DNA from 2 places in the Paenibacillus sophorae genome. Region 1 is predicted to be linked to the other one. Evidence: predicted binding sites of a transcription regulator. Region 1 holds the regulator's gene; the other holds the start of a gene.

Region 1 (16,045 bases):
CCGGCTTCCAGGTAAGCTTCATGAATATTTCGAATAACTTCGGGTCTGGTCAGCACGAGCATCTCGTTGCAGCCCTCAAGCTCATCCCCGCCAAAATCCTCCCCGGTCAGAGGAACCTGCTGTATCATAGTGCCCATGGCACCGTCAAAAATCAGAATGCGCTGCTCCAGCGCCTCTGCAAGTGTAGGTTTAGCCACTTTCCAATCCCTCCAGTAAAACTTTAGAGTAAGTTTAGCAGAATAAGGGGAATTCGGAAAGTCTCCCGTCTCACTCCTGCAATCTTGTCTTATTTCCAGCCGGTTACCCGGCATTGACTACGGCTCTACGGTCAATGATTTTGTCGGCATCGAGTGCTGCGTTCGCGCAGTTACATGCGAGGTCACACTATAGCTTCCCGCCTCTGCCAGCATCCCTTCAGCCGTATAATTCCCTTCGCCGACCGGCTTCCCTGTTAGCTCAAGTTTTTTTGCCGCATCAGCAGTATTTACAATTTCAAACCGTACTTCCTTGGCATCGTCCACTGGCTCGCCACCCTGAGTCACTCTGGCTTCAAAGGTGATTTCTTGATTAACCGTCGCCGCTGGCGGACTCCACGAGAGCTCGACCTTGATCGGCTCCATTGACATCTTTGACATATTCATACCGGAATGATTGTTTTTCCCAGAAGAACAGCCTGTGAGTGCTCCGGCAATTAACAGGAACAATAGAACCCATTTTGCGAATGGTCTCAGCATATGCAGCCCTCCCGGATAGCCTCTGAGTCGTACGGTTTGTTGATTACATCTTACGTTATTCTTACGTTAAGTCTGCCTCTCTTATTATACATGGAATGACCGTCTTTGGTAGCCAATGATACGCCGTTTTCTATAGAAATGAGATATTTGTCACACATTCGGTTTAATATTCCATATAAAAGACCGATACCCTGTCATGCAGGATACCGGTCACGAAAAGAATGATATAAGGTTAGAGACTTTGAACCAAAGGAAGCAGCTCCGACAAATGCTTGATTTCATAATGAGGGGTAATTTCCGGGTCGGATGGTTTGCCGGTGCGATTGATCCATACCGTAGTAAGTCCTGCAGCCAAACCGCCGCGAATGTCAGTCGTAAGCTTGTCTCCGACCATAATTCCCTGCTCTGGTGCAATATCCAGGCGCTTCAGCGCATGCTCAAAAATCGCCACGTCCGGCTTGCCCTTCCCAAATGTCCCGGAAATGACAATATGATCAAAGAAAGGAATCAGCTCAGGTACGCCATCCAGCTTCTCCTGCTGTAGGGCCGGACAGCCGTTGGTCAGCAGCAGCAGCTTTACCTGCCCGCGAAGCGCAGCCAGAACTTCCAGCGTCTCTTCATACATGTAAGGACGGCTGCGGCGTTCCGAGGCAAAGCGCGCAGCAAGTGTCTCCGCCAGGCTCTCATCGTCTATTCCCACAGCCGCAAGTCCGCGGCGCCAGGATTCCTTCCGGTAATTTGGAGCAAGCTCCTCCAGCTTCCGGAACTGCTCTTGCTCTCCGGCTGTAAAATTCGCCCACAGCGCTTCAAACGGGTTAATTCCGATCATCTGCGTAAAAGGAAAGGTCTCGTAAGACTCATAGAGAATTCTCGCCTCCCGTCTGACCGCAGCTTCCAATTCCTTCGGGTCCACGGCTTCGCCCGCCGCTTTGCAGGCGTATTCAAAAGCTTCCTCAATGCTTCGCTCATCCCATAGAAGAGTATCATCCAAATCAAACAGTACGGCGGCTATCGGCATTCCTTTACTCCCTCTCTATAATAAACTTGCAATTGCTGTTCAATCTATTCGCGCTCCACCGGAATATGGTTTATCTGACCAAAACGTTCCATCCGCTCGCCCATAACAGCCGTGTCGTAGCGGTTAATCAACCGGGAGAAAATCCAATGCCCCCGTTTAGCTTTGGGCTTAATGCTAATGGAGCGGCGGGATATGATAATTTTCTCAATGTCCGTTGCTTCCAGGAACCTTTGGCGGTTAAATTTGAAAGTGGATACCCGTGCGCGTTCAACTTTCAAATAAGGACGACGGAAAAAGATCATTGCCGCCAGTGCAAAATAAAGCACGACGCCAACCCAATTCATTACCAGGCTGTTTTGATTCGCAGAAGATGTATCGAACTGGCCGATGATCCAATAAAGAGCCCCCAGTGCCGCAAGCAGTACAGGGAAAACAATATTGCGTCCCTTGTAGACGTCGGTTTGGCCGGCCTTGGATGAAGAATTGATGGAATCCTTACCCTCTTTTTTTCTTCTCTTGTTGATCTGCTGCGTGTTGCGTTGAACCATTCTTTCCCAAGAACGGGCCATTTCATTTCCCCCTAGTCTTCCTGAAATATCTATGAAAAGACGGCTTCGGCTTGATTAATGAAGGTTTCTGTTGCCGTCTCGTTCATTTCCTTTGTCATCCACAATTTCAATCGACTCCAATTGAGCGCGGAAATTGCGGCGTACATTGCCAAGGTATATCTCCCGAAGCTTGGCGCGTTCAGCCAATTCCTCTTCATTAAGTCCGACGCTCTTTTGCTTGCGCGCCAGCTCATTAATGCGATTAACCAGTTCATCTATGTTCATGATCTTTCCTCCTAATTAGTGCATGATTATTGTTCATATCGGCGTTAGCTGTAAGTTAACGGAACCGGTAGAACAGCTCTAAATTCATTCTAACTTTGCCATGAGAAAAAGAGCTTGTCAAGGCGACTCCCCTGAAAGCTCATTTGTACTGCAATAGACCTGACATCCTTCTATACTGTTATTTCAGCACTTTGCTATATTTGCTTCAAAGCACTAAAGGATTTATTCAAATGCTCATTTGTATATGGGAATTGACAATATATCTCCAGCCTGAATATCGGAACCGTTCAAATTATTATGTCGTTTAATAGCATCAACATATACGATAGTTTTCATATCGGAAGATTTATTCTTAAGAGCTATACTCCAAAGTGTATCGCCGGGCTCCACTACAATCCGCTTCTCCTGCTGCAGCGAAGATGCCGAACTGGCAAACACCTGGCTTACCACGGTAAATCCTGAAATAATTAGAAGGAGCACAATCATCAGCTTAAAAACTGCTTGCTGTTTCAATACGATACGGGCTTTCTTGATGAGCGCTTTAGTGTTAATTACAGATGGGTTCATATGGTCAGAAACAGAACTCCGGCACGCCGAGGCTGCCCCCGGTGTCTCATTATAAATGCTGTGGTATGTACTATATTTCAACATCTATCATCAACCTCCAAACACTTGTTCTTACTTGTAAAATTAATATAGCACGAACATGTGTTTCGATCAAGAGGTTTTTCGAACGATTGTTCCCTTTTATTTTAGAACTTATGTTTGTGCGAACGGCAGTTCTATGTTATAATTTTCCCAAACATTACTAGATGGGGTGTATTCCAATGTCAAAGATTTCGAGTCGCCAGCTGGCGATCCTGGAATTTATACGTAACGAAGTTCGCAGCAAGGGGTATCCGCCTTCCGTCCGGGAAATTGGAGAAGCGGTCGGCCTGGCATCCAGTTCTACCGTACACGGGCATCTTGACCGACTGGAGAAGAAAGGGCTTATCCGCCGTGATCCCACGAAACCGCGTGCTATTGAACTGCTGGGTCAGGAAGACTCCGAAAATGTCCATCAGTTCGTACAGACCGTTGCCCGAGTGCCGGTTGTTGGCAAGGTGACTGCGGGTGTACCTATCACAGCTACAGAGAATATTGAAGATTATTTCCCCCTTCCCACCCATTACGTTGGAGATAACAAGGTCTTCATGCTTTCCGTTATGGGCGACAGCATGATCGAAGCCGGCATCATGAACGGAGATTACGTCATAGTCCGCCAGCAGCAGACCGCCGATAACGGTGATATCGTGGTCGCTATGACGGAAGACGATGAAGCCACCGTCAAGACCTTCTATAAGGAGCGCGATCATATTCGCCTGCAGCCTGAAAATCCGGCCTATGAGCCGCTCCGGCTTAACCGAGTGAGTATTTTGGGTAAGGTAATTGGATTGTTCCGAGACATCCATTAATAGCTGTGCACATTTGAAAGGCGGCCCCGCTTACCGGGTCCGCCCTTTTTACGTATATTACTGCATAGCTTATTGCGCATCACTTCGATATTCAGCGAAATTCGAACGGCATATGCACTCCCTGCATATTTTATACCGTAAAGGAGTGCTGATCATATGCCTAATTATCGGATCATTGTCGATTTATCCCAGCGCATGCTGTATCTTCTGGATAACGATAAAGTCGTTCGGGGCTTCCCCGTAGGGATCGGAAAAATGCTGACCCAGACACCCGAGGGCGAATATACTATCGTTAATAAGCAGGCAAATCCAGGCGGACCATTCGGTGCATTCTGGATGGGACTTTCCAAGCCCCATTACGGCATTCATGGAACCAATAATCCCGCGTCTATCGGTCATCAGGTTTCGCACGGATGCATCCGGATGCATAATGCCGCCGTTCTCGAGCTGGCCCGGATCGTCCCGCTTCATACGAGGGTTACCATCCGGCAATAATTTTTAATAGAACTGCTGATACGGCGGTTCTATTATGGATGAAAAATGGACATCCTCTTGGTATTAATTATACAATTTGCCCGGCTGTTGCTCCGGAACGGATTGATAAATCTGCTGCATGGCATTTATCGCTTCGTTGGAAGCCATAATTACGGGATACTCTCCCTTACGGGCCATGTACTGCCATACTTCAAATGCCTGATGAGAACACATCCGGAAGGCATCCTCCAGAAAAGTGCGCAGCTGAGGCGTGGAGCATTCAAATGCGGAATAGGCATACTCGCGTCCGGCGCGCTTTAAGGTTAGCAAATATGAAGTTGCAATTGCGCGGTCATCCAACTGTTGAAGCTGAACTTTGGGCTCGAGCGGCGGGTACTGGCTTGTAGACATGGAGATTCCGGTGCTCATCTGAAGGGCAGGAACATTCAGTGTATCCTGCGAGAATGACTGGTTCGCAAATTCCACCTTCATATTGTAATCCTGCACATGGACCGCGTAATGACGGGCGATCATATCTTTGAGTTCAGGGTCTTTCGCCTGACTCAGAAACAACGCCATATTCTGAATTGAGTTCGTACAGCTAAGCAGAAGTTCATTTAATTCGTGGGCTTCATGTGAGCCTAATGGCATAAAAAACATCTCCTTTTTCAGGGTAGATAAATTTACTTTTGAATGGACAGATCGAGGGCTTTCTACCCGTAACGTTAGAGGCAGTCGTCATCAAATCAACAGGCAATGAAACTAGTGTACTTCAATAAAAAGATGGGATTCTGGAACGGGAATATTCATTTTTAAGCTTTAACCAGCTCAGGCCGCTTCACTTGCAGAGGGGGAGGAATAAGCCAACCCTTTTCCTTGTTCATTTTTAAAATTCGAGCACCCAGGGCCGCTTTGGTGAGATGGTATTTGGCGAATAAAGCGCCAATATCTTCTCTGATGCTTTGTCCCATTATTTGACTGCAAGCGACTAATCCGGCTGCATTATCTGCAGCAATTTTTGCGGCAATTTCAGGATCTGTAAATCTTGCACCGACAGGAATATCCTCGAGTTTAGTGTGAGATCTTTCAGGCATAACCGGGCCGGTAGCAATTCCGTTATCCAAAAGCAATTTATCACATTCGCTAATTTCCAGCTCTGCCTGATCGATAAGATCGCCCAGTATTTTCTTTAAGTCTTTATCTCCGGCGTGATTTAAATATGCCCGATAAAAAGATACTGTACCCTTCGCTACCATAGAACTCTGCCATACACTATAAATCTCACCATAATGCATGGGTTCATCCTTTGAGTTACCACTTAAAATTCCCATTAAGAATCCTCCCTTTTCTTTAATATCATACCTTCGTTATTATGCTCGGTAATTCAAAAATAAATGTAATGCAGCTTTTGGATCTTAATTCTTCTAATTTAAACGGAAATAGTAATTGTTTCATCTGAAAGCCAGGGGTGATAAAGAAGGCAGCATTTGCTATGTAGAGGGGGCAAAGCCATAAAGAAACAGGCAAGGGAGATTTTCTGGTGTGCGGAAGGAAATGCTCTTGAGGCCATCTGTTACTACGAACTGTTGAGGTTATTTGAGAAGTTGAGGTTATTTGAGAACTAATGGAATCATAGGGATCAACATTTTCTGCAACGAACAGGAAATCAACATTTCCATAAAATCGAAAAAGCCCCCGGCGCTTACAGCGCTAAGGGCTTCGTGTGTTAGTACAGCGTGATGTATTGGTTTCTTTCCCAGTCATGAACCTGTGTGCGATAGATATCCCACTCGATTTCCTTCAGTTCATAGAAATGGGCCAGAGCATGCTCCCCAAGAGCGTCAGTGATTACGGGATTGCGGATCAGTTCACCTAACGCTTCCTTAAGATCCGCTGGCAGACTCGGGATGCCTTCCTCGATCCGCTCTTCTTCAGACATAATGTAGATGTTGCGGTCAATAGGAGCAGGAAGGTCAAGCTGCCGCTTGATGCCATCCAGACCTGCTTTCAGCATAACCGCCAACGCGAGGTAAGGATTGGCTGCCGGGTCCGGGTTCCGGACTTCAATGCGCGTGCTGAGTCCTCTGGAAGCCGGAATACGGATCATCGGGCTGCGGTTGCTAGCCGACCAGGCAACATAGCAAGGGGCTTCATATCCTGGAACCAGGCGCTTGTACGAGTTCACCGTAGGGTTCGTGATTGCGGCAAGCGCACGCGCATGCTTCAGCAGGCCTGCCATATAGCTGCGCGCAGTATCGCTGAGACCAAGCTCATCTTTTTCTTCGTAGAAGGTGTTCTCGCTGCCTTTAAACAGCGATTGGTGGCAGTGCATACCCGAGCCGTTCATACCGAACATAGGCTTAGGCATAAATGTGGCATGCAGCCCATGCTGGCGGGCTACCGTCTTCACTACCAGCTTGAACGTCTGGATCTGGTCGGCTGCCTTGATCGCATCAGCATACTTAAAGTCGATTTCATGCTGGCCATACGCGACCTCATGGTGTGAAGCTTCGATTTCGAAGCCCATCTCTTCCAGTGTTAATACGATTTCGCGACGGCAGTTCTCTCCGAGGTCCATCGGAGCAAGGTCGAAATAGCCGCCTTGATCGTTAAGTTCCATTGTCGGATTACCCTTCTCATCGGTCTGGAACAGGAAAAATTCAGGTTCCGGTCCAACGTTCATGGAAGTAAAGCCCATTTCTTTCGCTTCTTTAAGACAGCGTTTCAAAATACCGCGCGGATCACCGGCAAACGGAGTTCCGTCTGGCATATAGACATCACAAATAAGACGCGCAACGCGGTCTTCGGCCACCCATGGAAAGATTACCCAAGTGTCGAGATCGGGATATAAATACATATCGGATTCTTCGATGCGGACATAGCCTTCGATGGAAGAGCCATCAAACATCATTTTGTTCTCCAGAGCCTTCTCCAGTTGGCTGACGGGAATTTCCACATTCTTAACCGTACCGAGCAGATCGGTAAACTGGAGACGAATGAACCGGACATTCTCTTCCTTGGCAATGCGCAAAATATCTTCTTTAGAAAAGCTCACTATACCCTCTCCCTTTCGCGCTTCTGTATATTATTTATTGAAAAACCGGGATAACTCCCCTTGAATGAGAGATACTTGTCCCGGCCTTTTTCCGGAAACCAACTCCTGCTTGAGCAGCCTGTGGAGCTGGGAATCGGACAGCTCGCGCCGCCGGACCTCCGTATCGGGGGTAATGACGGTAGCTTCTTCGGATTCCTTGGAGACCGGGTTCATAACCTGCTTGATACCGGCAATATTAACCCCTTTTTCAATCAAAGCCTTGATTTCCAGCAAGCGCTCCACATCGTTAAAAGAGAATAATCGCTGGTTGCCCGAGGTACGCGCCGGAACAATCAGACTATGCTGTTCATAATAGCGGATTTGCCGTGCCGACAAATCGGTAAGTTTCATTACAATTCCAATAGGAAATAACGCCATATTTCTGCGGATTTCATCACCCATGACTCATCCAACCTTCCAATGATCTTTTTCTCATCTCATTGTACATTTCCGGCTATGACGTGTCAATGGTATGTAAGATATACTCACAACATTAATAATTTCTACCTACAGTAATTTGCGATCCCGCATACTCTGCAGCGCCATCAGCACACCGTATTTGACATGCGAATAGGTCAATCCTCCCTGCATATATCCGATGTATGGAGCTCGAATCGGAGCGTCTGCAGACAGCTCCAGGCTGCCTCCCTGAATGAAAGTTCCCGCCGCCATAATGACCGGATGCTCATAGCCAGGCATGTCCCAAGGCTCAGGCACGGCATGGCTGTCTACGGCAGCGGCCCGTTGTATTCCCTGGACGAATGCGATCAAATGCTCGGGTCCGTCAAAAGAAATAGCCTGTATAAGATCGGTCCGCTGCTCCTGCCATGCAGGCTTGGTGCGAAACCCGCAGCGTTCAAAAACGGCGGCAGCGAAGATGCTTCCTTTTAGGGCTTGTCCGACCGTGTGAGGAGCCATGAACAGTCCCTGATAAAGCCCACGGGTCGTCCCCAGCATTGCCCCGACTTCGCCGCCGATGCCCGGCGCCGTGAGCCGGTAAGCCGCAAGTTCTACCAGATCCTTTCTGCCGCATATATATCCTCCCGTCTCGGCGATCCCGCCTCCTGGGTTTTTGATCAGGGAGCCGGCCATCAGATCGACGCCGACCTGGGTTGGCTCTATTTCCTCGGTAAACTCCCCGTAGCAGTTATCGACAAAAACGACAGCTTCCGGCGCTATTTCCTTGACTTTGGCCGTCATCTCCCCGATCTGTTTCACCGTAAAAGAAGAGCGCCAGTCATAGCCGCGGGACCGCTGGATCCCGATCACCTTCGTCGCTGGCGTCAAAGCCCTCGCAACCTCCGCCCAGTCAACTTCTCCTTCTTCGGTAAGCGCCGTTTCCCGGTAGGTTATGCCGAAGTCCGCAAGAGAGCCTGTCCCGTCTCCCGGCTTGCCGATCACCTTATGCAAAGTATCGTAAGGCCGCCCGGTGATGTACAGCAGCTCGTCCCTCGGCCGGAGCACGCCAAAAAGCGCAGTGGAAATCGTATGCGTTCCCGAAGCGAAATGAGGCCGCACAAGTGCGGCTTCCGCACCGAATACATCCGCATATACTAGATCCAGCACCTCCCGTCCCCTGTCATTATAGGCGTAGCCCGTTGAACCGGCAAAGTGGAAGTCGCTGACTTGGTGCCTTTGAAAAGCTTCGATGACTTTCCACTGATTTAGATCCACTATCCGGTCAAGAGTTCTGACCGCCTCCTGAATCTCGGCCTCCGCCGCTTCCGCCGCTTGTAAAATATCTTCTGAAAACACTGCCATTTACGTCCGTCTCTCCTTACATACACTTCCCATGATCATAACAGTAAGCGGCAGAAGGCTGTCGCTTATAAAACTGCAAAATAGGATGCTATTGTTAATTAAGTGATAATATCCCTGGGGATTGGCTAATTATAGCTTCCCTGCTAATTTCGAGCTATTAGTCCCGGCCTGCCTGATCCACGAACTCGGCCAGCATATAGCCCCATTTTTCATAATCGTCCTTGTTCACCCGTACGCTGTAGAGGATATCGTTCTCCTCGAAGGACTGATCCAGCACATCGCCAACTCGATACAGGAGGGAAGTCAAATCGCCCCGGCTGGACGGAATCCGGAAGCTTAACGTATCACCGGCCAGCTCGTTCTGGATGGTATCCGCAATACGGGCCAGATCCTCCGGATTAAAGGCACTGACCTTCATAAAGCCCGGACCCCCGGGCAGCATCTCAAGCTGCTCCGGCCGGCAAAGATCGCTCTTGTTGAACAGAACAACCTGCGGCTTCTCTGCCGCGCCAAGGTCTTCCAATATGGATTCCACAACCTCCATCTGATCTTCCCGCATCGGGGAAGAGGCATCGACTACGTGCAGCACCAAATTGGCCTCGTTAACCTCTTCAAGCGTCGCCCGGAATGAGGCAACCAGATCATGCGGAAGATTCTGGATAAAGCCAACTGTGTCTGTCAGCACAATGCTTTTTCCGCCCGGCAGCTCGAGCAGCCGGGATGTCGGGTCCAGTGTAGCGAACAGCTGGTTCTCGATGTACACGTCCGCATCGGTCAGCTGCTTGAGCAGTGTGGATTTGCCGGCATTCGTATAGCCGACGAGAGCCACCTGCACCACTCCGCTCTTGCGCCGCCGCTCGCGGTGAAGACTCCGCGTCTTCACCACTTCATCAAGCTGGCGCTTCAGCTCACCGATCCGGTCCCGGATATGCCGGCGGTCCGTCTCCAGCTTGCTCTCGCCAGGTCCTCTTGTACCTATGCCGCCACCCAGACGGGACAGGTTCTTACCATGTCCCGACAGGCGCGGCAGCAGGTAAGACAACTGGGCCAGTTCCACCTGGATAATGCCCTCACGGGTCTTCGCCCGGCCGGCAAAGATATCCAGAATGAGCTGTGTGCGGTCAATGATCTTCAGGTCGAGGGCTTCCTCCAGGTTTCGCACCTGGGCGCCCGACAGCTCCTGATCGAAAATCGCCGTATTGGCGCCCAGTCCATCCGCAGCCATTCGAAGCTCCTCGACCTTGCCTTTGCCGATGAACCATTTGGAATCCGGCGTTTCCTTATTCTGGCGCAGCACTTCAAGCACTTCAACGCCGGCGGTTTCCGCCAGCTGCACCAGCTCCTGAAGTGAATATTCGGGATCAATCCCGGTCCGTTTGACCTCATCGGTCACAAGGCTTACCAGAATCGCCCGGTCCTGTATTTCTGTATTTGTCTCATGCGTCGTAGTCGCCATATGCATTCTCCTTTTGCGGAATATAAGAACTTATGTGCTGTGCGCACTTCTATCATTGTCCTTATATTTTTTACGAGAAACGGCTGCCCTTATAACGATACTAGTATCGCAGGCTAGAAAGCGCCCGTTGTCCTTAAAAGACGGCGCAGCCGTTTCTTCTTAGCTGATTTGTTCCCTGGGAACCGACTTAAAGTTTGAAATCCTCGGTTCGCAGGATCATAAGCTCCTGCTTGCCTGGACTGTTATGTTCATACTGATTAAGCAGCCTTACGGCCTGACTGCGTACCGCTTTTTCGATCGCGTTGCGCACATAGCGCGCATTGCTGAAGGCATGCGGGCTCTCATCTTTCTCCAGCATCAAATGCTGCTTTAATTTGAGTATCGCCTGCGGCATCAAAATGTAATCACGCTCCTTCGCCATCAGTTCGGCGATTTGCAGAAGCTGGTCGATGGTATAATCCGGGAACTCGACCTGGATCGGAAAGCGGGATGGAAGACCCGGATTGCTCATCAGAAAATAATCGATCTCGCTGGAATATCCAGCCAGAATAAGCACGAACTGACTGCGGTGGTCTTCCATCGATTTGACAAGCGTATCGATCGCTTCCTTGCCGAAATCCTTGTCGCCGCCGCGAGCCAGGCTGTACGCCTCATCGATGAACAGAATGCCGCCAAGCGCTTTTTTGACGAGATCCCGGGTCTTCTGCGCGGTATGCCCGATATATTCGCCTACAAGATCGGCCCGCTCCACCTCGATAAGATGTCCTTTGGTCAACACGCCCATCCGCTGAAACAGTTTGGCAACAATACGCGCCACTGTCGTCTTGCCGGTGCCCGGATTTCCTTTAAACACCATGTGGTAAGCCTGGCCGCCGCTTGCCAGACCCGCTTCACTGCGCATTTGGGCAACCTGAAGCAGTGCGTATATCTCGAATACAAGTTCCTTAATATTGTCCAGACCTACCAGCGCGTCCAATTCTCCCCCGATCTCCTGGAAAAGACCGATTTGGGCATTGTTCTTGGGAGATGCCGATTCGCTGATCGCCGATGTTCCGCTCACAGCCGGTGTTTCGTGATTACGCAATACAATGTTGATTTGCCGCGATGGTCTGCCTTCATCCCGCCCGCTTGAAGCTGCGCTGCGTATGTTCATGGGTTCACCTCATTACTTAGGGCTGAGTGTTCTACTCAAGTCTATTCCCAAGGTCCAGGCGTTATTAGCAGATTCGGCATTTTCCCTTAATGGGCCCCAATCGTCTGCTGAATCTTCCATTTCGTGTAGGCCAATATTTCCCTTGTCTTATATTTTGCCATCGACATCGTCTCAGAATCGGTTAATCCAAGCTCAGGATTGGAATACCCGAGTGCTTCTGCAACCTCAAGCGCTCTGCGGCCATGAAAAGTATGGGTGATAACCACAGCCGTGGACCAGCCCTCCCGCTGCATGATTTCCCGGCTGAACAGGAGATTCTCATAGGTTGACGTCGCTTTGTTCTCCACGGCAATCGCACTGTCCGGAACGCCCCCGGCAATCAGATAATTGCGCATTCCCAGGCCCTCCGTATATCGATATCCCGGTTTATCAAGCCCGCCACTTACGATAAAATGAGTAAAAACGCCCTGTTTATACAGCTTCAAACCGCAGTCAAGGCGTTCCTTAAGCCCGGGACTGGGCTCATCGCCCCACATCGCCATACCGAGAATAATGCCGGCATCCGCCTTCTTCATTGGAGTCGTTGTCTCCGCACGATTAATGATGATCAGCACATAAGTACTCCAGATGATACCGGCAATTAGCAGAACGGCAGTTGTAAACACCATAATCCGCTTGAATAGCCATTTCCGGCGGCCCGCCGCACTGCTGCGAATCGGCGACGAGTCTCCAACATACCTTTGCATCTAAAATTTCCTCCTGAATTCCCCGTGATGAAACAGCTCGGAGCGATGCTTTAGAGACAGTGTGAAAAAAGGAAAGGCGTGCGCGTCAATGCTTTGCAGTATCCTTCTGGCGGTATTCCAGGCCAAATTGTAATCGCTGTCTGAAATATCTCCCCGTTCAAGCGCCTCTTCGAGCTCATCTTCATCCAGCAAGAACACCTCTCCGTTCCACAGCACCACTACATCCAGGTAGAGATCGTCAAACCAGGGCACCCCCTGATCCGTTACTCCCTGAACCTTGCAGGTGTCGATATACCACTGGATGATATTTTGCCTTTCATCGAACATTGCCGTAACAATATAATGACTGTCTTTTGGAAAATACTGCAGCCACGAATAGCCCTTGTCCGCAATGCGGTATGTATGCCGGCCGTAGCTTTTCCAGAGCGGCTCCTTCAATCCGTAAATCGTGTAAAGGGTGATGTATCCGCTGAATTCCCGGCTTTCCACATAGCGGCAGGCAAACCCACGGCGCGTAATCCGGCGCCAGTTGGCCCGGTCTCCGAATTTACGTTTCATATAATAACCCTCTCCATTATGGTGTCTTCAGCTTACCACATTTAGGAGTCGCACTCAAAACCTTGGGGCTGTATAAAAAGAAAAGCTCAGGCAGCCCGGACCAACCATCACTAACTGAAGGTCCAGACTGCCTGAGCGGCGTTACTAAGACAAAGTCCCCTGCTATTGCGCCGGAACTCCTTCGTTCACCGATCCGTCTCCTGCGGCAGCAGCCGGATCACTGCCATCTCCCGGAACGGCTGCCCCCGCAGGACTTGCGGGCGGCTCAAGAGATGGTGCCGGCGAAGGGCTCGGCTCTGCCGGAGCGCCCGAGTTACCGCCGTCATTGCCGTTACCACCACCATTGCCATTTCCGTTGCCATTGCCATTGCCATTACCGTTGCTATTGCCGCCGCCATTTCCGTTATCCGGGCTCGGTTCGGCCGGAGTGCCGCCGGCACCGTTGTCGCCACCGCCTTCAGGCGTAGCCGTAGGCAGCTCAGGAATGACCGAAGGCGACGGTTCAACCGAAGGTTCAGCGCCCTCTATTAGCACCGATACGGTATTGGAAGGATCGCTTTCTACTCCCTGATCCGGATAATATACCCTAACATAATACTCGTAGGTAAGACCGGCCATGGCGCTTAGGTCAGCAGCATTAGGTGTCAGCGTATTGATCAGCGGACTGAAATCCGCTTCCGATGTCTCTTTACGGTAGACACGGTATTCCGCGCCCGGAGTCCGGACAGGCGTCCATGCAAGATTGACGGTTCCCGTCGAGGAATCATACTGGGCGGTCAGCCCGCTGGCCGGCCCATTTTGATCCACCGGCTCTTCAGAAGGTTTCGGAATATCGATATTATCCGGTTTCGGGAACGATTTCTCCGGATAATTCTTTACAACTTCCTCCATTACCTTACCCCAGAATGCGGCGGCCAGCGGACTGCTGTTCTTGAGCAGATGCTGACGGTCGGGATTGTCATATCCCATCCAGACCGCTGCCGTAAGCTCCGGCGTGTAGCCGACGAACCAGACGTCGCGGTTGGAATCGACGCCTCTGTAACCGCTCTGGGTCGTTCCGGTTTTACCCGCGACCGGACGGTCGATTCTCGCTTTTCTACCGGTCCCGCTCTGCACGACCTCCTGCATCATCTCAGTCATCTGATAAGCGGTGCTTTCCTTCATGACGCGCTCGGCGTTCGTATTCGCCTTATAGACCGTTTCTCCCGTGCTGTCCGTGATCGATTTGATCGCATAGGCCTGCCTCAATTCACCGCCGTTGGCGAACGCGGTATAGGCCTGGGCCATCTCAAGCGTATTCGTCCCTTTGGCCATGCCGCCTAGTGCGAGCGACAAGTTCCTGTCGTCATCCTGCAGCCCGATACCCATTTTTTTGGCAAAATTGAAGCCTGTACCCACCCCGATCTCGTTAAGCAGCCATACGGCCGGGATATTTTCCGATTTCGTCAGCGCCTCGCTCATACTGATGGTAGACGAATAACCGTGCAGATTGGTCGGACAGTAATCGCCGAAGCACTGCTTTTCATTGCTAATCTGCGAGCTCATCGAGAATTGGCCCGATTCGATTGCCGGGGCATAAGATACGATCGGCTTAATCGACGAACCCGGAGACCGTCGGCTGTTCGTAATGCGACTGTACCCCTTTTTCTCGTAATTACGTCCCCCGAGAAGAGCGACAATACTGCCGTTCTCCTGGTTGATAATGACCATTGAAGCCTGGACCGGCTCGTCGTCGACGCTTTTTTCGAAATTGTCGCTGTCGGCAAAAGCGCTCTCGACCGTCTGCTGCGCATCTTTGTCCATGGTCGTATAGATTTTGTAGCCGCCAATGTTGAGATCGTCTTCGGTAAGACCGAATTTGTCTTCGGCCTCGTCGATCGCATAATCGATAAAAGCCTGATAGCGCTGCTTCTTCGTAGGCGGCTTATAGTTGTAGTTGATATCCTTCGCCTGGTTCATTTCCTCCTGGGTAATATACCCCTGTTCGTACATCAACTGAAGCACTACCGCTCTGCGCTCCTTGGAAAGCTCGGGGTTACGGAGAGGGTTGTAGCGGGAAGGACCCTTGGGCATCGCCGCCAGCGTTGCAATCTGCCACAGCTTCAGCCGGCTCAGGTCATTCACTCCGAAATAATGCTCCGACGCGGCCTTGATGCCGTACACGGTGCCGCCAAAGTTGATCCGGTTAAGATAAAGCGTAATGATCTCATCTTTTGTTCTCTGACGCTCAAGCGCCATGGCGATGGACATTTCCGTTGCTTTCCGGAAGAACGTTTTGTCGCGTGTCAAAAAGATGTTCTTGGCCAGCTGCTGCGTAATCGTACTGCCGCCTTCCACCATACTGCGTGCGACCACGTCCTTGACGGCCGCCCGTCCGATCGACCATAGATCGACCCCGCTATGCTCATAAAACCGTTTGTCCTCCGTCGCGATAAAAGCATTCTTGATAATGTCTGGAATCTGCTTGCTGTCGACGGGCTCGCTCTTTTCCAAAGACAGCTCCCCCATCAGATTCGCGTTGCGGTCATAAATCTTGGTTGTTGGGTTGACCGTCAGCTTGCCCTCGTTCTCATTAAGCAGCTTCTCCCCGTTGATCGTGATGAACAGGTAGCCGCCAAGCGCGCAAAAGATGGCTAAAGCCGTTGTAAAAAACAGAGTCCACAAGACGCGCTTGCGGGTCAGCCTTTTCTTCTTTTTGGGCTTGGGCGGTTGTCCGGCTCCCCCTTTTCTGTGACGGTTCGACCGAAGTATCTCGTCGTTCGAC
Region 2 (16,045 bases), 230 kb from region 1:
TAACCAGACTTATAAATAGAACAGCAGTAATTCGAATTCCCATGAATCCAAATGATGATGATGTATTAATTTATAGATTAATGAATGAAGTTAAGAAGCATAGAGAGAATGTAAAATCTACGAAGGGAGAAGTGTATGTGGTCCAGGGGAGAAGTGGAATTGTGTTTTCTGCAACTTCAAATTACGAGGAAGCTTTGAAGGTTATGAATAGTTTGAATGAGATCGAAAGCGACAGGGCTAGAATGGGACATTGGGAAAATAACAAACTTGTCTTGCAGGAATAATAAATAATTCTATAAGAAATACATATTTTACGAAGAAATGAGGAGTGTTTATGGATACAAAAATAATCAACAGTGAGATTAATAAGATAATCGGAAGCAATGATTTCAAAGAAATGATAGCAAGTGTTTCTCATAAGTTGTTTAGTCCAATTGATGGAAACCTATTTTCAGAGGATGACGACTTGAGACTCATTATGACAAGAATCCGAGATTCATTCGTCGCAGGACTTAACTATGAATCATGTAAGTGGATGCTAAAGATAAAAGCTGATTAAATGAACATTTTAAGAAAATATGAGAGGGGAAATTATTAATGCCTAGAGAAGTCTATAAATGTGAAAATTGCGATAAAGAATTTGATACACCATTTGATTGTGCTGATCACGAAGTAGAATGCCTGGATAAAGACGCAATTGTGAAAATTGAATTTGAAAAGACACTAACGAAATTAAAAGAAAAATATGGGCTTGTAATAATTACTAGAAAGGCGGAAGTTTGGGTCGATGATGATATTAGTGGTATCGTAGAGTTTGTAGATGTTAATCTTAGTGGTTTACTTCCCAATGGTATTACAGTGCGCTTTGAAGAAGAGTATTGGAAATTTGATGATTTTATATATTCGTCTTATCAACGTTTAGAAGAGGAAGCAATTTTACCATATTTAAATACTAAATATGAAGGTAAAGTTTGGGGAAATAATGGCTATGAGTGTGATTATATGATTGATGATTTAGAAATATCAGAAATTTGTCGCAGACTTCACGGCAAGAAGGTAAGAATTGAAGTAATAGAATAACCAGGGAGAGATAATATAAATGAAAATAATCAAATTGATTAAAGGTAAATATTATAATTTAACAGAAGGACTCTCTAATCTTATTAAATGGCTTCCAGTAATATGGAATGACCGCGACTTTGACCAAGCATATCTTTATCGGATTTTACATAAAAAGCTTTCATTCATGGAAAAATTTTTCCGAAGTGAACGTACATATTCGGCTAATGCACCTGAAGTAGCAGAAGAGATAATGGAGGCAAAAGAACTTCTGTATAACATAATAGATGGTTCTCGTGTTAAAAAAGTCGATTTTAAATTTGATGAGTTTATCAGTTTTAATAATGATAAACTGAATTTTAATACAGACAATGAAAACTATAAAATCTGGAGCGAAGGAATGGATAGAGCAGAACAGCAAGAAGCAGAAGATATGAAACGAGCTTTTGAAATTATTTCTGAAAAATCTCAAGGATGGTGGGACTGATTTTTAACCATATTGATACCTTTAATTTTGAAGATTTAGATGGAAAGACTCTAAAGATCGTTGTCAACAAACTTGAAGATGTAACTTTAGTATATGGATACGACGAACAAAATAAAGAGATATATGTAATTAGCGAATCAATTACCAGATAGAAAGAAGTGAACTACATAAAAGTCTCAGGAATTAATGTTGATTTAAAGAATAGAGAAAAATGGGTTGCTATAATTGGCTCACGTAATGCTTCAACCGAAGAATATAAAACAGCCTTTAATTTCTCATACAATTTGGCCTCTCAGGGATACAAGATTGTATCAGGACTAGCAAAAAATATCGATACAGCAGCACACAAAGGAGCAATTGAAGCAAGGGGGCAGACAATAGCTATTGTTAATACACCTATTGAGCAAGACATCTATCCTTGGCAAAACAAAGCCCTAGCAGAACAAATCAGACAATTTGGATGCATTATACATCCATTCGCCAGTAAGGCCATAGAAAGCAACGAGAAGGGATTAAGTCAGTTCTCTAGGCGCTTAATTGAACGAGATAGATTATTGGCAAGGCTATGTCCCAAAATTGTTACAGTAAAGAACGAAGGAGTCATTGACGGTGGAACAAGATATGGCATGACTTATGGAAAATTATACGGTCAAGATGTTTATCGATATGACAATCAATTAACACTACATAAAGATCCAGAAGTAAAAGAGGGCAAGATATGGTGGGATATGGAGTTAGATATTGAAGGATTGGTCGAAGAGTATTTTAATATTGAGGAGGATAATTAATGAACGTGTATTATCGATATGAGGTAGACAAAAGATTGTTAAAAGATGAATATTCGATTTTCGATACCACAGAAAGCAGATACTTGGCCGAAGGACTAAAAAAAGATGATGCAGAATTAATTGCTGAAGCATTAAACAGGCAATCAGAGAGTTGATAAAATTGGGCTTTTATAAAGGAGGAGATTTAGCAATGTCAGAAGACTATGAATCTAAAAATTACATTTTACTTTATGTCACTATCTATAATCTTTACGAAGAAGATAAGCATGAGTTTGAAGCTGCGTTCCTCACTATGGAGGAAATGTTAAAGTACCAGGACGAACATATTGAGAAAATTTCTAAGTCACCAGCTTATGACTCCGATTATCGTTGGCGCGAAAATGTCAGTGAAAAGGAAATTCAACAAATTTTAACCGTAGAACAATATTGTATGTTGCATCAGGGCTTAAACGATGCAATCAACGAATATGTTCGTAAAATTCATTATTAATGATATGAAAAACTCATAAAAACATTAAATTGTAAACAGAAAACCAGATAAAAGTATCGTTTTAAGAAAAATATAAGATATTGCTAATCAAACAATTACATATTCGATCCAAGTTAAAAAATTCCTCTTGCATAAAGAACGTGTGTTCGGTGTATAATACTGATACAAACACATGTTCTTAACAAGGGGTTTTTGTACATGTCGAAAAAACAAAGAACAGTAATGCTGATTGATATGCAAAGTTTTTATGCCAGTGTAGAGAAAGCAAAGCATCCAGAATACAAAAACAAACCTCTAGTAGTAGCAGGTGATCCAGCAAGGCGTTCAGGTATTATTCTGGCTGCATGTCCTTTGGCTAAACAGAAAGGTGTAAAAACGGCTGAAGCATTATGGGAAGCGTTGCAGAAGTGTCCTGATTTGATTGTAATAAGACCTCATATGCAGGAATACATCGATGTATCGATGCAAATTGTTGAAATCATTGAATCGTTCACTGATTTAGTTGAACCGTACAGTATAGATGAAATGTTCTGTGAGTTTACAGGATCAATGCACCTTTTTGCAAATAATCCAATACATCTAGCTAAACATATCCAGACCAAGATACTCAGTGAAACAGGAATATATGCTCGGGCAGGAATTGGAGAGAACAAAATAATCAGTAAGCTTTGCTGCGACATGATTGCAAAGAAAATTTCTGGTGGAATATTCGACTTGAAAAAAGAGGAGTTAGATAAACACATATGGCATAATCCTGTAAGGGAGATGTGGGGTATTGGTTCCAGAATGGAGAAACATCTTTGGAAGATGGGTATTTTAACAATTGGAGATCTTGCAAAAACTCCACTCAGCACACTTCGCAACAAATGGGGAGTTAATGGAGAAGTTATTTGGCGTACAGCTAATGGAATAGATAATTCACCTGTGTCCGTGGACACTCACAGAATGCAAAAGGATATAGGCAACGGAATGACCCTTCCCAGAGATTATAGAACAGGCAGCGAAATTGAAGTAGTCCTTTTAGACTTATGCTCTGAAGTATGCAGAAGAGCAAGAAAGAAAGGGTTAATGGGAAGCGTAATTACTGTAAGCATATCTGGTGCAGACTTTGATTACAAAACAGGCTTTAGCAGACAAATAAAAGTTGTTGATCCAACAAATATAACCTTGGATGTATATGAAACAGCAAAAAGACTGTTTTACGATTATTGGGACAGACAGCCTGTAAGAAGGGTTGGCGTTTCGTTATCGGATTTAGTTAAGGACGATATTTATCAATTAACTCTATTCGACAATAAAGAACGTCAACGTGCAATAGACAAGGTGATGGATAATATTAAAGATCGATTTGGTGAGGTATCCATTCTTAGAGCAAGTTCATTAACGGACGCCGGTCAGGCCGTTGACAGAGCGGAAAAAATTGGAGGGCATTATAAATGACTAAGAAACTTCAAGGAAATGGTATATGGGAATCAAGCAGAATGATGCTGCCTCAACATAAGGAAAGGGTCAATGAACATCGATTAGATTTGGGTGAGAAAACAAAACCGATTTTACATAATGATGAAAAAGAAATTATTGCCCAAAATATCCTAACATCTTTACATGAAGGAGAAAAAATTTCAATTGAGATATTTGGGATTTATGAAAATAGACGGATAAGTGGAACGGTCGTAGCTGTTAGTGAATTATCAAGTAAACTTCGGATCGAAATTGAAAATGGATATGAGTGGATTGACTTTGATGAAATTGTATCATCTCATTTGATTGGTTCAGGGAGCGACTATATGTGAAGAGTCGAATACAAATACCGAACGAAGAAGAATTAACGCTTATTAAGAAGTATCTTATATATCCGTATTTATTAGATGCATTCCAAGATAATATTCAGAAGACAAATAACTCACACTTAAGATTTGGTGAGCTATTTGTCTTACAATTGGAATCGTTGACGGATAAGATTAGTCAGGAACTATTCGAGATACGCAAAGAGCTGAGATACAGGGGTATAAAAGTGTTTGAACCAGTAAGGAATAAAAAAGAAATAACGGCCGATTATTTATGTCGGGGATATAAAGGTAGAATAACGATGCTTATGACTAGAGTGAAGGCTGAATTAGAAATTAAAATTGCTGAATTTATGAGCGTTGATATAGAGAAAATTAAAAGAGAATAGGACAGAATGAGTTTATAAAGTAAAAATAAATAACTTGAATATACTATTAATTTGGTGTATTATTAAGTTATAGCAAGGAAAGTGCTACGGTATTGAAGAATACATATTAATAAGGAGCGATGTATGATGGAGCCATATGAATTAGCAGAAGGTGAGCGTTACACGGACAATAAAAGTGTGCGAATGATTCAGTCAATTGACGTATCAAAAGATGTCATTAAATACATTGAAAACCCTAGAGGAGGACATGTCTTAGGTATATGCGGTATTGAGGATTTCTGTAATTGGGCAAAGAGCTGCTATACACTCGAAAACGAGTTATGGGAAATCAGTACGAAATAATACTTTCATAAGGAGTGGATGAAATGGCGAGCCATCTTTATGAGTTTAAAGATGCTTATGCATTATTTGTAGGGAATTATGGAGAAGGTTATTACTTATTCGATAAATCATCAAACACGTTTATCGACTACATAGAAAGAGACCCTTCATCAAATTGCTTTATTCAGAAGTCGGTCAATGCTGAAATTATCAAATGCTTCAATAAAATAAGATCGTTCTTCATTTATGACTCAGAACGAGACAAACTCAATATATATAAGCAGTTTTCCGAAAAGGGATACACCGAAGTTTTCAAAATATAAAAAATCGTTGGTATATTAATGAAACAATTCTTTTACTGAGAGAAGGAATGCTGAAGTGAAAAAGAAGATCTTCATTTGCATAATTGCATTGGTAACGGTATTGATCTTTTTTCAAGTGCCAAACAATCTCAGATATAAAATTGAAAAGAAATTTGGGGAACCAAATACATTTTTTTATAGCGTTGGATTGGGCATTATCAAGCAAGGAGAAGGAGGGGCATATGACGAGGAATTTGAATTGGATGACCAGAACAATATATCTATAGATACTAGCATGTACTCAGATAAAACAAGGGAATTTTACATATATGGCAAGTACGTGAATAGTTCCGATCCGTTGGTTATTGTAGTTAATGATAAAGTGATTTACAATAAAAAACCTCAAAACGATATGGCCAACTTTTACTCACATATATACATCAAAAGGCATTTTGTTGTTAACCTTACTAAGTCCATCTCACAAGGCAATAATAAAGTGATTTTATCTACGGGGAAAGTCACGAAGAATTATATTATCAATAGTAAATGAAATTAGCCTTTTATGAGAAAAACGAAAGGAGAAATAAATGGATAAAGTGATTATTGGGCCAGCAAGCTATAACCCATTTGGTGAAGTAGTTACATACTATTTATTTGAATGTCCTGATTATATAGAAGAAGAAGTATGGGGTAATGTTTTAAGTGAAAAAGAAAAGGAAGTAGTTAACCAGTTTCACTTTACTTGGGCTTGTAAATTACAAGAAGTTTGTCAAAATCATAGTGTGGAAATATTATCTGTATAGTCACATGCTAAAGGAGGAAAAGTGTATGTCACTTAAGCAATACATAAATGAAGTTTATGACAGAGAAGATATTTCAAGAAAAGAAAAAGATAACTTGGCACTTGATAGAGTATATCAGGAAAAACCTGATGTTTTTATCATATATGGCGATGACGCTGCTGTGTTTCAATGGTCAGTACAAGTTGAAGGAACAGAGTTTTGGGTAAATTCATTTTCGACGAGAGAGGAAGCAATTGAGTTCTGTGAAGAGGAAAGATTCAATGTAACTGGAATTCACGGAGATGGTAAACAATGAACAAAGAACATAATTATGATGAAGTTGAAATGGTATGTACTTTGAAAATGGATAGACAACTTACAGAAGATGAAAAAGAAATTCTGAGAATAGCTTATGGAGTGGGATTTGGATCTGGTATAGATGCAGCAATTCATAAATTTGAAGAGAATGGATGGGGCTAATCTATACCACAACCAATTTTTTCAAAGATCGGAGATTGCCTATGAGTCCAGAAACAACAACAGATCTTCTAAATAAACTATTGACAATAGCTTTCCCTGTATCTCTTGTGACTGCATTATTTGCCAATTTAATCAATAAGGTATCAAATGATAAAAATCAATCTCTAAAGTATATAACAGAAGAGAGAGCGAAGTGGAGAGAATTCGTTAAAATCAGCGCCTCAAAAATATATTCTGGTGAGTACAATGAAAAAGAAACTGAAAAATACACTATTACGCATTTGATCTTGAGTTTAAATCCTCTCCAATATACATCGGATAACAATCTCGATAATAGAATTAGAGAGTTGCTAGGGATGATAGAAAGAGGAAATAGAAAGCAAGAGGTTTTGGAAGAGTTTCGTTATTGTGTCGGAACTCTGCTAAAATATGACTGGGAAAGATCTAAAAATGAGGCTAAGCCTTGGATAAAACGCGAGTTAGATGATACATTGAAAAGGAGATTTTTACATAAATATTATCTGGAGAATGATGAGAGAAAAATAAAGAAATAAAATCCAGATAAAAACAATCTTTTATGAGGAGATGAGAATAATCAAATGAACACGATTGAAATGATTGGTTCGATGAATAATAGAATAATTGCGAAATCAAAAGATGGAAGGTTGGTCACAAAAGATAGCGCTGGAAACTTCATTTATTGTGATACAGAAGGTAGAATTAATATCTCTTTGGGATATGAAGGTTGGGTTTGCCTCACTGATACCTTCATGAATCAACAATGGGAACTTGTAAAAGTAGGCGAGGTTAAATGAATGTTGATGAATGGTTGTCATTTAGTTTTGAATCGTTTATTAACCTGGGATATTTAATTATTTCTAATGGTAGCGATGAACTGAGTTCTAGATTCGAAAAGCATCTCGAAGAGCTACACATTGGTTTCTATGTAGAACACGACTTTGATTATATTACCTTTCATAAAGAAATGTGAAATTCATTAAGAAATGAAAAAAGGAGTTTAGACTATGACTCATACCTATATTACAACAGTAAATGGATACCGAATTAATCACTGGAGTTTGGGAGAAAAATATTATATTGAACATAACGGCGAATGGTTGGTTGAAAATGCTTCGCTCGATAGTATTATCGAATTTGCAGAAAGCCAACCATCAGCAAAATTTGATGAGGCTGCATACGAACATTATTTAACGTTGTGTTCAATCAATAATATTGTACCACTAACATTCAAAGACGCAAAAGGTTTGGTTGATGGATTTATTCCAGGCGAATTTTCAAAGTTGAATAAAATATGATTTCATGAAATGGGGTACAAGGATGGACAGAGAACAATTATATGAGGAAATATTAAATTACATAGAACCACTCAAATGTTCTTATGACGAATATAGTTTCAAACAGTTTGTAGTAGACAAACAGGGAAACCAGTATCGTCTTGGAGGAGAATTTGGCAGTGGATTTAAATTGCATCGAAACAATTACGATGATCTACTGTGGTTTGCCCAATATCCTGAAGACACAACCTCTAAAAGCTTGAAGTGGATTAAAGAACATAATGACTTATTAAAAATGATTAATGAGGAGAGAAGCCGTGTCAAATAAAAAACTACGAATTGTACACTATCCGCAAATCGGAGCAAAACCATTTGAAGTAGAAGCAGGCAATTTACAAGAGGCTAGACTGCTCTATAACACGCTTGCAGATTATGACCTGTTCCACTATGAGAATCGAATCAAACCTGACTATGCCAATACTACAGTCGTTGAGGAATGGTCTGAGGAAGATAAGGAGTGGGTTGGCTGGTCAGATGATAAAACGGGAATTGATGATATCAATGAATACTTTGAATTTATAAAAGAAGAGGAGAGATAATTATGATGGTATTGCCTACATTAGATGATAAAGAAATTGATGCAATTAAATTGGGATTGCCAAGCTACAACATTTTAAAATTTGTGACTACTGGTGTTATCAGACATCCCAAAACAAGCGATCTAATTATTTTAAAATGGAGAATGCCTTGGCCTGAAACGGAGAAATTAACAGAGAATTATTTTGTTGAATTAAATGATCGAAGAACTTGGGATGCAGACTGGTCAGACCTGATCGGCAAGAATATTATCATTAGTCCAACGATTTTACATACAGATGCACGTAAGGTCTATAACAGAATGAAATAGAAAATAATAATCAAAATAACCGCATAGAATAAGGGTTTCTTGATACATAAATCATGATAAAAGTGGCATTTCATATAGAGATGAGTGAGCAGTATGAAACGAAAAGCACACGAATTAACCGAACATCCAAAGTATATTGTTGTCCATACCGAGGATCGGTATTTGACCAAGCAAGCTGCAAGAGTCATTTCTAAAAAATTGTTGAGAAAAATTGCTGCTGAAAAGTGCTTTGCCCACAAGGAGGGTCAGTGCAATGGTTGCTTTACTGATGCACAAGAGTTGGAGTATACATGTCTATTTGCCTGGAAGATGACGGTTGGAAGAGGACAAAAACTTTATTGAAGAAGGAGAATGATTTATGAGTTTAGCCGACGGTACTGCTTGGGAAAAAGAACATGGATGGAATACCAATGTTCCTAAAAAAGACTATGAAACAGTAGAGGAATTCATTGAATGGATAAATAAGTCTGATATCAATGTTGTTACAAAACTGCTAGAAAGATATGGATTTGACTTCGAATAAAACAAATACTTTATCATCAAATCATGGGGTAGAAGATGAAAAAGACATGGAAACTGATTAATCCTAAAGACGGAGAGTCGGCTTCAATAATATACAATCCTAATACTCAACTGTATTCTACACAGTTTTATCCTGGTAAGAATTACTTATCTGCAACAGGAATGAGCATCGCTTATCACGACAACTTTAGATCGTTAAGAGGAGCAAAAATTTCTATGACTAAGTACTTGGGTTTTAAAACTAAGTGGAAGGAGGAAAGTTGATAAATCATACATTTCATGAAGAAAGGATGAGATAGTGTGCTATATAAACACAAATATAATGAGGCAATTTATTTTTATTGTTATAAAACAAATGACGGGAAACATGCGCTTGGAGCAAATCGAGACTTTGCAGATTATATTATTACAGATGAAGAGTTATCGGAGTTATTCGTTAAGATCAAATAAAATTTTCTTTCATTAAAAATATTTAGGGAGTTGCATATAATGGTAAATTACAAAATATACTACGGTCTTGGCGGCGGTTTTGGTGGAGCAAAGTATGGTTCGACAGAAGACTTTGATTCACAAGACGAAGCAATGGATTATGCCTATGAACGTGCCGTAGAAGAGTATGAAAAATGCGCTGGCTTATATGGCTTGAGAACGTACAAAGAAGTAATAGAAGAACTTAAAAACCTAGACGAGGAATTGGATGAAGACGATGTTGAACAAGCATACAACCAAGAGATGGAAAGATGGCTATCGTATAAAGTAGAAAAAATTTAGTATTATTAAGGGAGGAAATTAAAAGTGAAGAAAATTATTATTACAAAAAGTGAATCTTGGAATTGGTACAATGTTAATGAAGAGTACTATATTAAAGACGCTCATAAATACAGAGATATTGGTGTCCAAGTAATTGTTGAGAAAAATGGTGAGTGTCCAGATGTGGTTTCTCATGGTCATTACGAATATATTTAATATTTATGAATCATAACCATGTTTGAATTAAAAACTTATGAAATTTTCCTTTCATTAAGAAATGGAAGTGAAGACAATGAGAAAAAAGGCGCACGAATTAGCAACTGACCCAAAATATATTATTGTTCATACAGAAGATAGATACTTAAGAGGGCCAACCGCAAGAGTATTGTCTAAGAAACAACTTAGAAAGATTGTATCTAAAGGTTGTGAATACTATAAGTCTGGAGAGTGTAAGGCTTGCTTTACAGATGCACAGGAACTAGAGGTTGGATGTCTCCATGCGTGGAAGTTAACAACTGGAAAGGGGCAGAAACTATATTAGAATGGAGATGATTGGTTGAAATCGTCAGAGTTTGAGGCTAGAAAAAGCAACTTGAGGAATTATTTTTTCTCTGATAAATTTCAAGAGAATGAATATGGTGAAAGAGTTTATTATAAAGGAAAAAGAAACTTAAAAGAACTTGGCTATATTCTCGATTTAGCGTTTGGTGATGTATATGAACCAATTAAAAGTGATTACATAAAGAATTATGAAGATAAGATAATTGGCGGCTATATTATAGCAAGAATGTTTGTTGATGCTGATTTCAATGGGTTTAATCAGGGTACTGCTGGAGCCGATGTGTTTGTAAAATACAATCTTACTGAAAATTCTTTTTACATGGATCAATCACAAACACTTGAATGGCTTGAGAGGTCGTGAAATTTTCTTCTGCGATGAAGACATGGAGTGAATATGAAGAAAACTATTGCAGAGCATATGTATGACATTTTAATTGAAAATGGTCGAAATTCAGTTTGGTATGGAGATTTGGATGAAATTCACGAATGTGCTAATCGTGCAGGAATGTATGATAAGCATGGAGATCATCATCCGTTAAAAATCAATAATCGTGTATTATCAGCGCTTGATAAAAGTGATTTGTTTACTAAGGGCTATATCAAACACATTGGAAGACCAGCACGGCATTATACTATAAAACATTTTGAAGCCATGAAGAAATGAGGAATTGGTCATTGGGATAGAAAGAGTAGTCCAGCAAAGAAAAGGAAAATTCGTTAGAGTAAATTATGAATGTATCTTAAAGCAGAATGGGAAAATCATTAATGATGGATACCGTGACTATATGAGTCTGAAGAAAGCGGCGGAAGGAATAAGTAAAACTACCAGATTAAATGTCTCTCAAAAAGATATAGTGCTGAACAGAGTTTTTATAAATGAATTTGAGTCTGTAATCATTAAAGAAGAAATCATATATATTGGATAAAATCTTTCTTTTACGTAGAAATGGAGGAACAAGAATGAATAAAACCTATGTGAAAATATTTGAGGAAATAGAGTATTATCAGATTTTATATGCTGGAGACGATCAACAAATTGCTAAAGGTATCACGATACATGATGTAAATCCAGAAGAGTATATAGGCAGTGAAGACTCATCTCATATACTGCAAATATGGGAAGGCGGAAAACTAAAAGAAGTAATACATACTGATAGTGATGGTAATGATATAGATGACGAAACAGACTGAGCGAAATCTTTCTCCAACAGGATTATTTTACCTCATGCTGTATTAAACAAGATAAGGTATTATGATGTTAAGAGGTAAAATAAACCAACATCGGGACTGGAGAGATTTCAATCATGAGCAATAAGACAACTAAGATTCAACTAACTACATATAATCAATTTGGTGAGTTTCATTTTTACGTCAGTAGGGAAGAAGTACAAACGTATCTAGACGATAGAATGATTAACATTGACATAGATGATTTTTTGGATGAATGTACATCCAATGATACTAGAAAATTATTCGATTGGATCAAGGAAAGCTCGAAACTTAAATCGCTGGAATAGTTGAATTGGAGGCAAGTAGATGTTTGAAGAGGATGAACGATTAGTAGGTGAACAGATAACAATCATAACTTATGATGGATCAGACCCAATCGAACGTGTTAAGGATTGGATTAAGGAGAATATGCCAATTTATGACCCAGAATCCAATGAACGATTAGAGATAACTATAAGAATTAAAGTGAGAAAATAAGATGAAAGTTTACTTTCACAGAGTATAGGAGAATCACAATATGAATTTTAACCAATGGGCAACAGAGAATGTTAATTTAATTGGTGTTTTCAATATTACCCTTACTATTCTGTTGACCGCACTTAACGTGTGGTTTGCTCGAAATTCACAAAAGTATAGCGCTGAATCGCTGAAGCATAATGAAAAAATTCGTCAAGAAAATAACACGCCCAATGTTATTGGTTACTTTGATTCTAACGATCTTCAATTTGTTTCATTTAAATTAACTAACAGAGGTGAGAATGCTGCGAAAAACATCAAAATCAATTTAACAACAAAGAATGGAGGCTGGCTTCCTAAAGATTTAAAAAATGCACATATGCTAAACGAAGGTGTCGCATTTTTAGCTCCAGGTCAAACCATAAACGCTTTGGCGGGTAGTTTTATAGAAGTTATGGATGAAGAAAGAAACTTTCCTTCTTTCGATATTCAAATCGATTATCAGGATATAGATTCAATTAGTTATTCTAGATCATATGTGCTGGATCTGAATATGTATAAAGGGAATTTTTCAATTAAAGAGAAAGGTTTGCACGATCTAAATAAGGACATAGATAAAATAGAACAGCATATTCGGAAAGCGGTTCGCATCTATGAAACACAAGACAGAAGAGAGAGGGAGCAAATAAAAAATAGAACAAGAAAAATCAGAAGTTAAAGTGATTTAAAGATCTTCATCAAAGCTTGATTTGATCAGAAAGTTGGTGATTGGTTGGATTGCGCACATAAACATATTGCCGCTTATTTTCCGGCAGGGAACGAATTAGAGAGTGGAGGAATTGAAAAAGATCTTGTGATTAAATGCCTGGATTGTCCCGAAGAGTTATTTAGAAGATCTGTTTATCGTAAGCAAGTATTTAATTTATTGCCAGACCGATTTGAGGTATGAAGTATGGCATACGCATATAGCGAAGGAGTGATTAAACTATGAAAGAAGAAATCAAACTCAATGATTGCCCCGAAAGTCTCCAGCAGTCTGTTAATTCGTATTTGAACAGCACCCCTAATGCGGAGCTTCTGGCTGCGCAGAAGTATGTGCAAACGCCGTACAAGGATAAGACTATCATTGACACAACTTACAAGGTGTTTACTCTTAACGGAAATTATTTTAAGGTATTTTGTCTCTCCACTTGCTCGAAAGAAGAATGGAATGACAGCTATGTATCAGTCAATGGAATGTTAGCTGGCGAAATTGATGAAATTGTTTCTTTAAGCCCTGTCTGGTTCCAAAATTAGTTGCACAGTACGAAGAAGTGGTGCAATACATGTTTCGTAGCTTGTTAATGCAAGAAAACCTTATAAACACTGGACTTTTTGATTACTAAAAGCGCATGAAAGCCCGATTTTATGAAGAAAGTAGAGGTTGAGTATGGGAGTTTGGGGCGAGATGTTATATCGAGTCAGCACAAAAACATTAAAGATGAGAGCACTTGAGTTAAAAGATGAGATTAAAGTGAAGCCAAAAAGGAAAGACAAAAGAGAATTAAGAGAAATTCTTGATGAGATTGAATATCAAGAAGGAAGATTGCAATATGCTAACAGACCATATAGTTTTCCATCGGCAAGGTTGCTACTACCAAACAAGAAGAAAGTGGATCATGATTTAAATTGTAGTTGTGGCTGCTGGATTCAAGTTTATAATTCAATAAAGTAAAAATAAATATATACATAAATAATAATTAATGATATTATAAAGGAGAAGATAAATGAACTTCCAATTTGAAAAGAATAAACTGTACAATTACTTGGGGCAACATTTAGTCAATGTATTTAAGGAATATAGGGTATTTATAGCTGGGGGATTAATTACTAGTCTATTCAATAATAAAGAAATTAAAGATGTTGATGTTTATTTTCGTAGCGAAAAACTGCTCAATGAATTTATTGAAGAAGTATATGAGGATGGGAATGACTGGATCAATGCTCTGACCACAAAAGCGCTCCTTGTAAGAATCGATGATAAAGAAGTACAAATGATTCATTTCAGATATTTTGAGAATGCGGAAGAGATATTTGACAGTTTTGATTATACGGTATGCATGGGTGCATTCGACTTTTTCTCAGAGGAGTTCGTTTTACACGAAGACTTCCTAAAACATAATTCACAACGGATTCTCAAGTTCAACAAAAACACTGCATACCCAGTCGTTTCTTTGCTTAGAGTACATAAATATAAAGAAAAAGGATACACAATTTCCAAGCCGGAATTTTTGCGGATTGCACTAAAGTGCATGGGCATGAAGATCGAGACAATTGAGCATTTAAAAGAGCATTTGGGTGGAATGTATGGAATCAACTACGATAAATTAATCAAACTGAAAGAAGGTGAAGAATTCTCTCTTGATTTAATCATTGATAAGATAGCTGATCTTTCAATAAATGATGATTATTTCAAGGAACCAGAAAAAGTTAAATTTAATGATGTTGAAGAGATTATCGAATACATAAGCAAGGAACCAACTAAAGTAGTAACAATTAATGACTATACATATAGAATAAAAAAAGATGGGACTCTAAAGCAAATTGATAACACGCCAAAGAATAAAGTTGGATACAACGGAGAGGAGTTTATCGCGAATCGGAAATTCTACAAGTTCGTTGAAAAAAGGGGAGATAAATATTTTAGTTTCTGGGACAAGGAATTTGAATACAAGATAGATCAGAAGGCCACTCCCAAGAGAGATGACTACCTGTATTTCAATGAGAAGTTAGAAATTTCAAGTTCCAGTTATTCAAATAGCAGAAATGCTGTGTTAATTGAAGCAACAATTCCATACACAGATTTTTACATTAAGAATTCAGATAAAGTTCTGGCAAAAAGTTGCATTGTGACAAGAGAAGTGCCTAAAGCGGAATATGAAAAGTGGGAGAATGAAGAATTAGAAGACTACAAATGTCCATTTGAGTTGGAATAAAAGTTCAGTTTCATGTTGAAGGGAGGATAAAGAGTGGAACATAACTGTGATGAAAATATTTGGTTTGATTATCAAAATAAGAAATGGTATTTAAGAGTAGAGGGAAATTCGTGGGATTATAGTAATGATAGTTTTGAATATACCGATATCGAACTGAATTACTGTCATGTTTGTGGTATTGATTTAAATAATAAAAATACATAGGAGATGATTAATTGTTTAATGAAGTTAAAAGATTTGATAGTTCAGAACAAAATGTATGGAAGTATGTTTTCACAACAGAAGAAGTTGTAACCGAAGCTGTTCTATACAAATATGAATCGTTCAAAAATCGAACCGTTATCTGTTGCTCGGTACAATCTGGATGTCCTGTAGGATGTAAATTTTGTGGCACAGGCAAGAAGTTTATTAGAAATTTAAAACCAGATGAAATCATTTATCAGGTTACACACATGATCGAAGAC

What was found. Region 1 encodes LexA, which represses DNA repair genes until DNA is damaged. Its sites were predicted from a motif close to CGAACATATGTTCG; they were not measured.
Region 2: KP014_RS20505 (DNA polymerase IV) is a predicted target of LexA. The motif match lies at 2,960-2,973, and genes of this name have one in related genera.

Annotation. Positions count from the first base shown of each region.
Region 1 is NZ_CP076607.1:4,054,727-4,070,771, forward strand. Features, by position in the region: gene metH (methionine synthase) at 1-197, opposite strand, end outside; gene KP014_RS19100 (FixH family protein) at 315-734, opposite strand; gene KP014_RS19105 (HAD family hydrolase) at 967-1,752, opposite strand; gene KP014_RS19110 (hypothetical protein) at 1,797-2,321, opposite strand; gene KP014_RS19115 (DUF896 domain-containing protein) at 2,376-2,585, opposite strand; gene yneA (cell division suppressor protein YneA) at 2,820-3,236, opposite strand; gene lexA (transcriptional repressor LexA) at 3,413-4,039, shown strand; gene KP014_RS19130 (L,D-transpeptidase) at 4,196-4,534, shown strand; gene KP014_RS19135 (spore coat protein) at 4,598-5,164, opposite strand; gene KP014_RS19140 (DUF3231 family protein) at 5,326-5,844, opposite strand; gene glnA (type I glutamate--ammonia ligase) at 6,240-7,568, opposite strand; gene KP014_RS19150 (MerR family transcriptional regulator) at 7,599-8,009, opposite strand; gene KP014_RS19155 (methionine gamma-lyase family protein) at 8,115-9,368, opposite strand; gene hflX (GTPase HflX) at 9,526-10,824, opposite strand; gene KP014_RS19165 (AAA family ATPase) at 11,012-11,977, opposite strand; gene KP014_RS19170 (YdcF family protein) at 12,064-12,723, opposite strand; gene KP014_RS19175 (ribonuclease FAU-1 family protein) at 12,724-13,281, opposite strand; gene KP014_RS19180 (transglycosylase domain-containing protein) at 13,444-16,045, opposite strand, start outside.
Region 2 is NZ_CP076607.1:4,281,081-4,297,125, reverse strand. Features, by position in the region: gene KP014_RS20535 (hypothetical protein) at 1-284, shown strand, start outside; gene KP014_RS20530 (hypothetical protein) at 598-1,080, shown strand; gene KP014_RS20525 (hypothetical protein) at 1,100-1,546, shown strand; gene KP014_RS20520 (DNA-processing protein DprA) at 1,705-2,334, shown strand; gene KP014_RS20515 (hypothetical protein) at 2,334-2,489, shown strand; gene KP014_RS20510 (hypothetical protein) at 2,525-2,824, shown strand; gene KP014_RS20505 (DNA polymerase IV) at 3,023-4,264, shown strand; gene KP014_RS20500 (YolD-like family protein) at 4,261-4,617, shown strand; gene KP014_RS20495 (YhjD family protein) at 4,614-5,000, shown strand; gene KP014_RS20490 (hypothetical protein) at 5,124-5,342, shown strand; gene KP014_RS20485 (hypothetical protein) at 5,700-6,173, shown strand; gene KP014_RS20480 (hypothetical protein) at 6,211-6,426, shown strand; gene KP014_RS20475 (hypothetical protein) at 6,452-6,721, shown strand; gene KP014_RS20470 (hypothetical protein) at 6,718-6,885, shown strand; gene KP014_RS20465 (hypothetical protein) at 6,927-7,439, shown strand; gene KP014_RS20460 (hypothetical protein) at 7,485-7,700, shown strand; gene KP014_RS20455 (hypothetical protein) at 7,911-8,201, shown strand; gene KP014_RS20450 (hypothetical protein) at 8,224-8,508, shown strand; gene KP014_RS20445 (hypothetical protein) at 8,498-8,779, shown strand; gene KP014_RS20440 (hypothetical protein) at 8,782-9,087, shown strand; gene KP014_RS20435 (hypothetical protein) at 9,181-9,429, shown strand; gene KP014_RS20430 (hypothetical protein) at 9,446-9,610, shown strand; gene KP014_RS20425 (hypothetical protein) at 10,099-10,380, shown strand; gene KP014_RS20420 (hypothetical protein) at 10,405-10,575, shown strand; gene KP014_RS20415 (hypothetical protein) at 10,637-10,900, shown strand; gene KP014_RS20410 (hypothetical protein) at 10,916-11,281, shown strand; gene KP014_RS20405 (hypothetical protein) at 11,315-11,584, shown strand; gene KP014_RS20400 (hypothetical protein) at 11,881-12,111, shown strand; gene KP014_RS20395 (hypothetical protein) at 12,457-12,627, shown strand; gene KP014_RS20390 (COG1361 family protein) at 12,668-13,324, shown strand; gene KP014_RS20385 (hypothetical protein) at 13,594-13,902, shown strand; gene KP014_RS20380 (hypothetical protein) at 14,030-14,320, shown strand; gene KP014_RS20375 (Gabija anti-defense Gad2 family protein) at 14,373-15,581, shown strand; gene KP014_RS20370 (hypothetical protein) at 15,615-15,785, shown strand; gene KP014_RS20365 (radical SAM protein) at 15,797-16,045, shown strand, end outside.